DNA from 2 places in the Streptomyces sp. NPDC002125 genome. Region 2 is predicted to be linked to the other one. Evidence: riboswitches for the same ligand, from Rfam matches in the RefSeq annotation. Region 2 holds a riboswitch; the other holds the start of a gene.

Region 1 (4,596 bases), on a different contig from region 2:
TGTCCACGACACCGGTGTCGTCGACGTGGTACGGGACCACGTTGTAGAGCTTGCCGGAGAAGTTGATCTTCATGCCGTGGGTCAGGTGACCGCCGTGGGCGAGGTTCAGGCCCATGATCGTGTCGCCCGGCTTGAGCAGCGCGAACATCGCGGCGGCGTTGGCCTGCGCACCCGAGTGGGGCTGGACGTTCGCGGCCTCGGCGCCGAAGAGCGCCTTGATGCGGTCGATCGCGATCTGCTCGACCACGTCGACGTGCTCACAGCCGCCGTAGTAGCGGCGGCCGGGGTAGCCCTCGGCGTACTTGTTGGTCAGGACGGAGCCCTGCGCCTCCATGACCGCGACCGGAGCGAAGTTCTCCGAGGCGATCATCTCGAGGGTGGACTGCTGACGGTGGAGCTCGGCGTCGACGGCGGCGGCGACGTCCGGGTCCAGCTCGTGGAGGGAGGAGTTGAGAAGCGACATCAGGTGGTCCCTTGGGTCTCAGTTGCCGGAGAACGCGGTGTACTCGTCCACGGAGAGAAGGTCCTGCGGCTCCTCCGTGACGCGCACCTTGAACAGCCAGCCGCCCTCGAAGGGGGCGGAGTTCACCAGCGACGGGTCGTCCACGACGTCCTGGTTCGCCGCGGTCACCTCGCCGGTCACCGGCGAGTACAGGTCGCTGACCGACTTGGTCGACTCCAGCTCGCCGCAGGTCTCGCCCGCGGTCACCGTGTCGCCGACCTCAGGGAGCTGGGCGAAGACGACGTCACCGAGCGCGTTGGCCGCGAACTCGGTGATCCCGACCGTCGCCACACCGTCCTCGGCGGCCGACAGCCACTCGTGCTCCTTGCTGTACCGCAGCTGCTGGGGGTTGCTCATGACCTGAATTCTCCTGTACGCGGGGGAGTGCTGATGAACGGTGGTCTTACGGTGTGAGACACGACTGCGTCACGTGTGCGGCGGTCCGTGTCACTTACGGCGCTTGTAGAAGGGCAGTGCCACGACCTCGTACGGCTCGTGCGTGCCCCGGATGTCCACCCCGACACCCTCGGTGCCGGGCGCGGCGTGCGCCGCGTCCACGTACGCCATGGCGATCGGCTTGCCCAGGGTGGGGGACGGCGCGCCCGAGGTGACCTCGCCGACGACCTCGCCGCCGACGACGACCGGGTAGCCGGCCCGCGGCACCCGGCGGCCCTCGGCGACCAGGCCGACGAGCTTGCGGGGCGGGGCGGTCTCCGCGCGCTCCGCGGCGGCGGCCAGCGCCTCACGCCCCACGAAGTCGCCCTCCTTCTCGAACTTCACGACCCTGCCCAGGCCCGCGTCGAACGGCGTCAGCGCGGTGGTCAGCTCGTGCCCGTACAGCGGCATGCCCGCCTCCAGGCGGAGCGTGTCCCGGCAGGAGAGCCCGCAGGGGATCAGGCCGTAGGGCGCGCCGGCCTCGGTGAGGGCCTTCCACAGCTGCTCGGCGTGGGCGGGAGCCACGAAGAGCTCGAAGCCGTCCTCGCCGGTGTAGCCGGTACGGGCGATGAGCGCGGGCACACCGGCGACCGTGCCGGGGAGGCCCGCGTAGTACTTCAGTCCGTCCAGGTCGGCGTCGGTGACCGACTTCAGTACGGCGGGGGAGTCGGGGCCCTGGACGGCGATCAGCGCGTACGCGTCGCGGTCGTCCCGCACCACGGCGTCGAAGCCCCCGGCGCGCTCGGTGAGGGTGTCCAGGACGAGCTGGGCGTTGCCCGCGTTGGCGACCACCATGTACTCGGTGCCGGCCAGGCGGTAGACGATCAGGTCGTCCAGGATCCCGCCGTCCTCCGCGACGATCATCGTGTAGCGGGCCCGGCCCTCGCCGACGGTGGCGATGTTGCCCACCAGCGCGTAGCTCAGGAAGGCCGCGGCCTGCGGTCCGGTGACGGTGATCTCACCCATGTGCGACAGGTCGAAGAGTCCGGCCCGGGTGCGTACGGCGTTGTGCTCGTCGCGCTCGCTGGCGTACCGCAGGGGCATGTCCCAGCCTGCGAAATCGGTCATGGTGGCGCCCAGGGAGCGATGCAGGGCATCGAGGGCGGTCTGACGGGGGGCGGCGCTCGGGGCAGTGCTCATGGACATGGCTCCAGGGCATGACGACAGGGGGTGGTTCCCTCCCCATCTGTCATCGGAACCTGAGAGGTTCGCCGAGAGCCCCTGAAGGGGTCCTGGAGGGGGCATCCCCTTCAGGGTCGGCTTGCACCTTGGGTGGGGCCGCGAGGCGGCCCGCTTTTCAGATCTGCCTCATCCACGCGGTACGGGGCCTGAGAGATTCAAGGGAGGAACTTGCTCCTTCGGCGCCCGGCGCACACGGTGACCGGGACTCTCCCGCGCGGATTCAAACGGCCGGTATGCAGTTGGCGGGGTCATCATCGCACGCATTGGGGGAGAGTGGGGCGTCCCGGTCGGGACCCGCCCCCACGGCGACGCCTGCGGCCGGAACCGCTTGTGCCGCATTACCCTTTCTTTACACTTCTTGGGCAGGTCAGTGGGTGACTCGGCAGGGGGAGGCGATGACGTTGCAGCGCTACGCGACGAGCGCGGGGGCCGCACACGGTGCGATGCCCCAGCAGGCGGGCGCGCCGGCCCGGGAGGCGCTCGGCGGGCAGGCACCGGTGGTGCGTGATCTCCGGGGCACGGCCGGAGAGGGCGCGCGCAGCCTCGACTTCGCTCCGGGCGACGTGGTCGTGGTCTCCGGGCTGCCGGGCAGCGGGAAGTCCACGCTGATCCGGCGGGCGGTCCAGGAGCACGCGATCGACTCCCAGGACACCCGGGACCGCTGGGCCGCCGCTCTGCCCGGCTTACTCCCGTACGCCCTCTACCGCCCGCTGGTGCGCGCCGCGCACTACGCCGGGCTCCGGCGGGCCCTGCGCTCGGGCGCGTCCGTCGTCGTCCACGACTGCGGCACGCAGGCCTGGGTGCGGCGCTGGCTGGCGCGCGAGGCCGGGCGCCGCGGCGCCACGCTGCACCTCGTCCTCCTCGACGTCACGCCCGAGGCGGCCAGGCAGGGGCAGCGGGAGCGCGGACGGGGTGTCTCCGGTTACGCCTTCGCCCGGCACCGCCGCGCGGTGGGCCGGCTGCTGCGCGAGACCGAGAGCGGTCTGCTGCCGCCCGGGTGCGCCTCGGCGGTACTGATCGACCGCGAGACGGCCGGCGCCATCACCCGTATCTCGTTCCCGGACGCGCGGCCGGGGCAGGAGTAGTACGGAGAACCGAAGAGCGCCCGTCCGGGGACCCGGAAGGGCGGGTTCCGAGGCGTCACCGTTCGCATACGCACAGTTCGCGACGGCCCGGCCGGCTGTCCGGAATCTGGACGGTACGGCCGAGCGGCGTGGGCCCCCGCCTGCGGCGCTGCCCCACGGCCGCGAGCCGGTCTAAGGTTTCTGCCGCACAGCATGGCGAGAAAGGGACACAGACACCGTGGACATTCCGGCCCAGGCACAGGCCCCGACGCATCCGTCGCACGGATGGCCGGCCAACGAGCTCGAAGAAGTGCTCACCGCCTCGCTCGGCGTCCCCGGGGCGGGCGGACGGCTGGTCGAGGTCCTCGGCCGCAGCCGGATCTGGGTGCCCCTGCCCAACGGCGGCGGCCCCGACAGCCCTGACCTCGATCTGCCGGCGATCGAGCTGGAGGGCGGCGCGTACGTCCCCGTGTTCAGCTCCGAGGGCCAGTTCCTCCAGTGCGTCGGCTCCCATGTCTCCTTCACCGTCGCGCCCGCACGCGAGTTCGCCCGCGGACTGCCCCCGCAGCTCGGCATGGCCGTCAACCCGGGCGGCGCCGTCGGCGTCCCCCTGCCCCCGCCCGCCGTCGCCGAGCTCTGCCGGGCCGGACGCACCCCGCTGGACGGCCCCGCGAGCGGCGGCCGGGTGCGGCTGTACGAGCCGGACTGGAAGGAGGACCCCGTCGACTTCCTCTCCGCCGTCGCCGCCGAGTTCCAGGCCACGGGCGTGGTGAGCACCGCCCGCAGGACGCTGGCCAGCATCGAGGGCGACAGCCCCGTCCTCTTCGTCGGCGTCGAGTTCGCCACCTGGGACGGCGCGGGGCAGAGCGCCCCGATGGAGGCGCTGGGCCGTGCGCTGGGCCGCGTCCAGGTGCCCTGGCCGGTCAATCTCGTCCTGCTGGACGTGGCACAGGACCCGGTCGGCGACTGGATGCTGGAAAAGGTACGCCCGTTCTACCGGCGCGAGGGTCACTGACAGCGGGAGTGCCCGCCGCCCCGTGGCGTCAAGACGGTGTCAGGGGCGGCGCATAAGCTGGTTGGATGACGAGGCCGCCCCCGTGTGCCCGGGAGCGGAACGGCAGCACCGCGAAGCACGCGTCAACAGCGGATCGAATGAGGGGCGGGACCCAGGGTGAGTGCGTCAGGCACGGGGGCGGCCGGCGGGGTGTCCCCCGCTCGGGCGGGGGCGGGAGCCGGGGGACAGGTCGAGCACATGCTGCGCCAGGTGGCCCCCGGACGCCTCGACGCGTACGAGGCGCTGCTGCGCTCCCTGGCGGACGGCCAGGTCTGGATGCTGCTCTGGCACGGCACGGCGGGTTCCCCCGACGCCCAGTACGGCAACATGGAGGTCGACGGCCTGGGTTACGCCCCGTG
Region 2 (4,596 bases):
GGAGATCCTCTATGTCGACCTCCCCGTCCTCGGCGGTCTTCACCACGACGACCTTCATCCCGGCCATCACGGCGCTCGCCGCGTTGGTGCCGTGCGCGGAGGACGGGATCAGGCAGACGGTACGGCCGTGGTCCCCGTTGGCACGGTGGTAGGCGCGCACGGCCAGGAGACCGGCGAACTCGCCCTGCGAGCCCGCGTTGGGCTGGATGGAGACGGCGTCGTAACCCGTGACCTCGGCGAGTCGCTCCTCCAGCTCACGGATGAGGGTGAGGAAGCCCTGCGCCTGCTCGGCGGGGGCGAAGGGATGCAGGGCGCCGAACTCGGGCCAGGTGATGGACTCCATCTCGGCGGTCGCGTTGAGCTTCATGGTGCAGGAGCCCAGCGGGATCATGCCGCGGTCCAGCGCGTAGTCGCGGTCGGCGAGCCTGCGCAGGTAGCGCAGCATCGCCGTCTCGGAGCGGTGCTGGTGGAAGACCGGGTGGGTGAGGACCGCGTCGGTGCGCAGCAGCCCCTCGGGCAGGGCGTCGGCCGCCTCGGCGTCCAGTGCCTCGATGTCGCCGTCGGCGCCGAAGGCCGCCCAGACCGCGGCGATCCGGGCCCGGGTGGTGGTCTCGTCGCAGGCGACGGAGACGTGGTCGGCGTCGACGAGGCGCACATTGACCCCGCGCTCACGCGCACCGGCGACGACGTCGGCCGCCGTCCCCGGCACCCGCACGGTGAGGGTGTCGAAGTACGCGTCGTGCACGATCTCGTTGCCGGCGGCTCGCAGCCCCTCGGCCAGGACGGCGGCGTAGCGGTGGGTGCGCTGTGCGATTGTGCGCAGCCCGTCCGGGCCGTGGTAGACGGCGTACATGCCGGCCATGACGGCGAGCAGCACCTGTGCGGTGCAGATGTTGCTGGTGGCCTTCTCGCGGCGGATGTGCTGCTCGCGGGTCTGCAGCGCCAGGCGGTAGGCCTTGTCGCCGTCCGCGTCCACGGAGACACCGACGAGGCGGCCGGGCAGGCTGCGGGCGAACTTCTCGCGTACGGCCATGAAGCCGGCGTGAGGTCCGCCGAAGCCCATCGGGACGCCGAAGCGCTGGGTGGTGCCGACGGCGATGTCCGCGCCGAGCTCGCCGGGCGAGGTGAGCAGCGTCAGGGCCAGCAGGTCGGCGGCGACGGAGACGATCGCCCCCAGCTCGTGCGCCTGGTCGATGACGGGCTTGATGTCACGCACGGCCCCGGACGCGCCCGGGTACTGGAGCAGCACGCCGAAGACGCCGCGCTCGGCGGTCTCGGCCGGGATGCCGTCGGTGAGGTCGGCGACGACGACCTCGACGCCGGTCGGTTCGGCGCGGGTCCGGATCACGGCGATGGTCTGCGGCAGCGTGTCGGCGTCGACCAGGAAGACGCCTTCCTTCACCTTGCCGACCCGCCGCGCCAGGGCCATGGCCTCGGCCGCGGCCGTGCCCTCGTCGAGGAGCGAGGCTCCCGAGGTCGGCAGGCCGGTGAGGTCGGCGACCATCGTCTGAAAGTTCAGGAGGGCCTCGAGGCGCCCCTGGGAGATCTCCGGCTGGTACGGCGTGTAGGCCGTGTACCAGGCCGGGTTCTCCATGACGTTGCGCAGGATCACCGGCGGGGTGAACGTGCCGTAGTAGCCGAGCCCGATCATCGGGGCCAGCACCTGGTTGCGGTCGGCGAGGACGCGCAGCTCGGCCAGGACCTCGGCCTCGGTACGGGCCTCGGGGAGGTCCAGCGCCTCGGCGCTCCTGATCACGTCGGGCACCGCGGCGGCGGTGAGCTCGTCGAGGGAGCCGTAACCGACCTGGGCGAGCATCTTCGCCTGTGCCCCTGCGTCGGGCCCGATGTGGCGCTGCTCGAAGGGAATGCCCTGCTCCAGCTGGGAGAGCGGAGTGCGACGGGGGGTCATGATGGAGGCCTCCTGGTCTGCCACGACCTGCGAGGGGCGCCACGGCGTGGCTGCCCGTACGGCCTCCCCATCTGTCATCTCGACCTGAGAGCTTCACCGGGACGCCCTGGGGCGTACCGGCTTTCACCGTCGGTGAGGGCGGCGCCCGCGGCGGCGTGTGCCGCACGGATTCCGCCCTGCTTTCCAGAGTGACCTCGTCCGTGCGGTACGGGGGCCTGAGAGATTCCGGGGAGGAGTTGCTCCTTCGGCGCCTCCGGATCGCTCCGGAGGACTCTCCCGCACGGGGTCAGCAGCCGGTTCCAGCCTACCAGCGGGGACGGAGCGCGCCGTCTCGAGTGGCCGATACCCCGGATCTGTCCTTTCGTAGTGCCTGTGGAGCAGTTGCGACCACCCTGATGCAGTTGTGACCCGTGGGAGGCACCGTGCAGACCGACATCGATCCGCGCAGCCTGATCGGCCGAAAGGCCTTCGACCGTCAAGGTGCCAAGATCGGAACGGTGGACGAGGTGTATCTCGACGACGCCACGGGCGTACCCGAATGGGCCGCCGTGCGTACCGGTCTCTTCACCAGGGACGCGTTCGTCCCGCTGGAGCCGAGCGAATTCGTCGACGGGGCGCTGCTGATCCCCTTCGACCGGGCCCTGATCAAGGACGCGCCGGACTTCGGCGTCGGCCGCCATCTCTCCCCCGAACAGGAACTCCAGCTCTACCGTCATTACGGGCTGGACTCCGCCCCGTCGGCAGGGCCCGCCGCCCCGGACCGCGACTTCGGACGGCTGGCCGGCCAGGAGGAGTAGTCCGCGGGCTCCCGCACCAGCGGGAGCGGATCGGCCGGCTGCAACTGCGGATCGTCGATACGGAACGTCCGCACCCGGCCGGGCGGCGTCCATGGCTCCTCGAAGCGCACCGTGACCCGGCCGACGCCGCTGCCCTGAACCCATCCGTGTCCATGGACCTCGTGCCGTACGTCGTGCCCGGCGGACCATCGCCGGGCCGCCGGGCGCTCCTCGCTCTCCGGGGCCTCCCGTGCCGCCGCATCGGGCGTCCCGGGGGCGGTGCCGGATGCCACGGCCTCCTCCGCCGCGTGCTCCGCCTCCGCGGCCTGCGCGAAGAGGTCCTCCTGGGTGAAGTCCGCCAGCCCCGTGACTCCGACTCCGAGCAGCCGCACGCCGCCGGTGGTGTCGACGGCCTCCAGAAGCCTCGCGGCGGCCTCCCTGACCACCGTGGGGTCGTCCGTGGGGCCCCGCAGAGTCTCGGACCTCGTGAGCGTGGAGAAGTCGTAGCGGCGCACCTTGAGCACGACGGTGCGCCCGGAGCGCCCGGCCCCGCGCAGCCGCCCCACACACCGGTCCGCCAGCCGCTCCACCTCGGTCCTGACCCGCACACGGTCGTGCAGGTCGACGTCGAAGGTGTCCTCGACCGATACGGACTTGGCGTCCCGCTCAGCGACGACGGGCCGGTCGTCGAACCCCTGGGCCATGCGGTGGAGCGCGACGCCGTGCGCCTTGCCCAGCAGGCGCACCAGCTCGGCCTCCCCCGCCTCCGCGAGGTCGTTGACGACGGTCATGCCGGCGCGCCGCAGATGGTCGCCTGTGGCGGGCCCCACGCCGGGCAGGACGCGCACGGACATCGGCGCGAGGAGCTCGCGCTCGGTGCCGGGCTCGATGAGCATCAGCCCGTCGGGCTTGGCCTCCTCGGAGGCGATCTTCGCCAGCATCTTGGAACCGGCCAGACCCACGGAGCCGCTGAGGCCGGTGACGGCCCTGATCACCGTACGCAGCTCCACGCCGATCACACGGGCGGAGGCCGAGTCGTCGGCGACCCCGCCGGCCTCCAGGTCGACGAAGGCCTCGTCCAGGCTGAGCGGCTCGACGAGCGGTGACAGCCGCCCGAGCAACTCCATCACCTGGTCGCTCACCGTCCGGTAGAGCGAGAAGCGCGGGACCAGATAGGCCGCGTTGGGAGCCAGCCTCCGCGCCTGGGCCATCGGCATCGCGGAGTGGACGCCGAGCCGCCGGGCCTCGTACGAAGCGGTGGCGACGACGCCGCGCATCCCCAGGCCGCCCACCACCACCGGCTTGCCGCGCAGACTCGGCTTCGCCGCCTGCTCCGCAGAGGCGTAGAAGGCATCCATGTCCAGATGCAGAATCGTGGGCGCGGCTCTCACATGGACCGATGGTGCCCTACGCCACTGACAACCGCCCCGCCCGACGCGTGCGCGGGGCGGGGCGGCTCGGGTTCGGGCTTCTGTTGCTGCTCCGCCGGATCAGACCGCGCGGTTGCGCCGGCGTGCCAGTTCGTCGGCGGGGTTGTGCCCGATCAGCGTCTCCCCGGTGTCGACCCGCTCCCCGTGGAGCTGGGAGAGCGCCGCGTCGACATCCCGCCAGACGACGCCGACGGCGATCCCGAAGACGCCCTGGCCCCCCTGGAGCAGGCTCACGACCTCGTCGGGCGAGGAGCACTCGTAGACCGTCGCCCCGTCACTCATCAGGGTCATGCGCTCGAGATCCGTGAATCCGCGTGCCCTGAGATGCTGGACAGTGGTGCGGATGTTCTGCAGAGCGACCCCTGTGTCCAGGAACCGCTTCACGATCTTGAGGAGCACCACGTCCCGGAAGCTGTACAGCCGCTGCGTCCCCGACCCGTAGGCCGGGCGTACGCTCGGCTCGACGAGCCCCGTACGCGCC

The links. A riboswitch is a leader RNA that binds a small molecule or an ion and turns the genes downstream of it on or off. The one in region 2 is predicted to bind glycine.
Region 1: another riboswitch for glycine. It lies ahead of gcvT (glycine cleavage system aminomethyltransferase GcvT); the one in region 2 lies ahead of gcvP (aminomethyl-transferring glycine dehydrogenase).

Annotation. Positions count from the first base shown of each region.
Region 1 is NZ_JBSFDD010000001.1:338,806-343,401, reverse strand. Features, by position in the region: gene glyA (serine hydroxymethyltransferase) at 1-463, opposite strand, end outside; gene gcvH (glycine cleavage system protein GcvH) at 482-859, opposite strand; gene gcvT (glycine cleavage system aminomethyltransferase GcvT) at 950-2,077, opposite strand; glycine riboswitch at 2,245-2,342, opposite strand; gene ACWCQM_RS01515 (AAA family ATPase) at 2,515-3,204, shown strand; gene ACWCQM_RS01510 (enhanced serine sensitivity protein SseB) at 3,422-4,198, shown strand; gene ACWCQM_RS01505 (enhanced serine sensitivity protein SseB C-terminal domain-containing protein) at 4,436-4,596, shown strand, end outside.
Region 2 is NZ_JBSFDD010000042.1:39,920-44,515, forward strand. Features, by position in the region: gene gcvP (aminomethyl-transferring glycine dehydrogenase) at 1-1,909, opposite strand, end outside; glycine riboswitch at 2,103-2,198, opposite strand; gene ACWCQM_RS38975 (PRC-barrel domain-containing protein) at 2,332-2,706, shown strand; gene ACWCQM_RS38980 (DNA polymerase IV) at 2,625-4,076, opposite strand; gene ACWCQM_RS38985 (MerR family transcriptional regulator) at 4,176-4,596, opposite strand, start outside.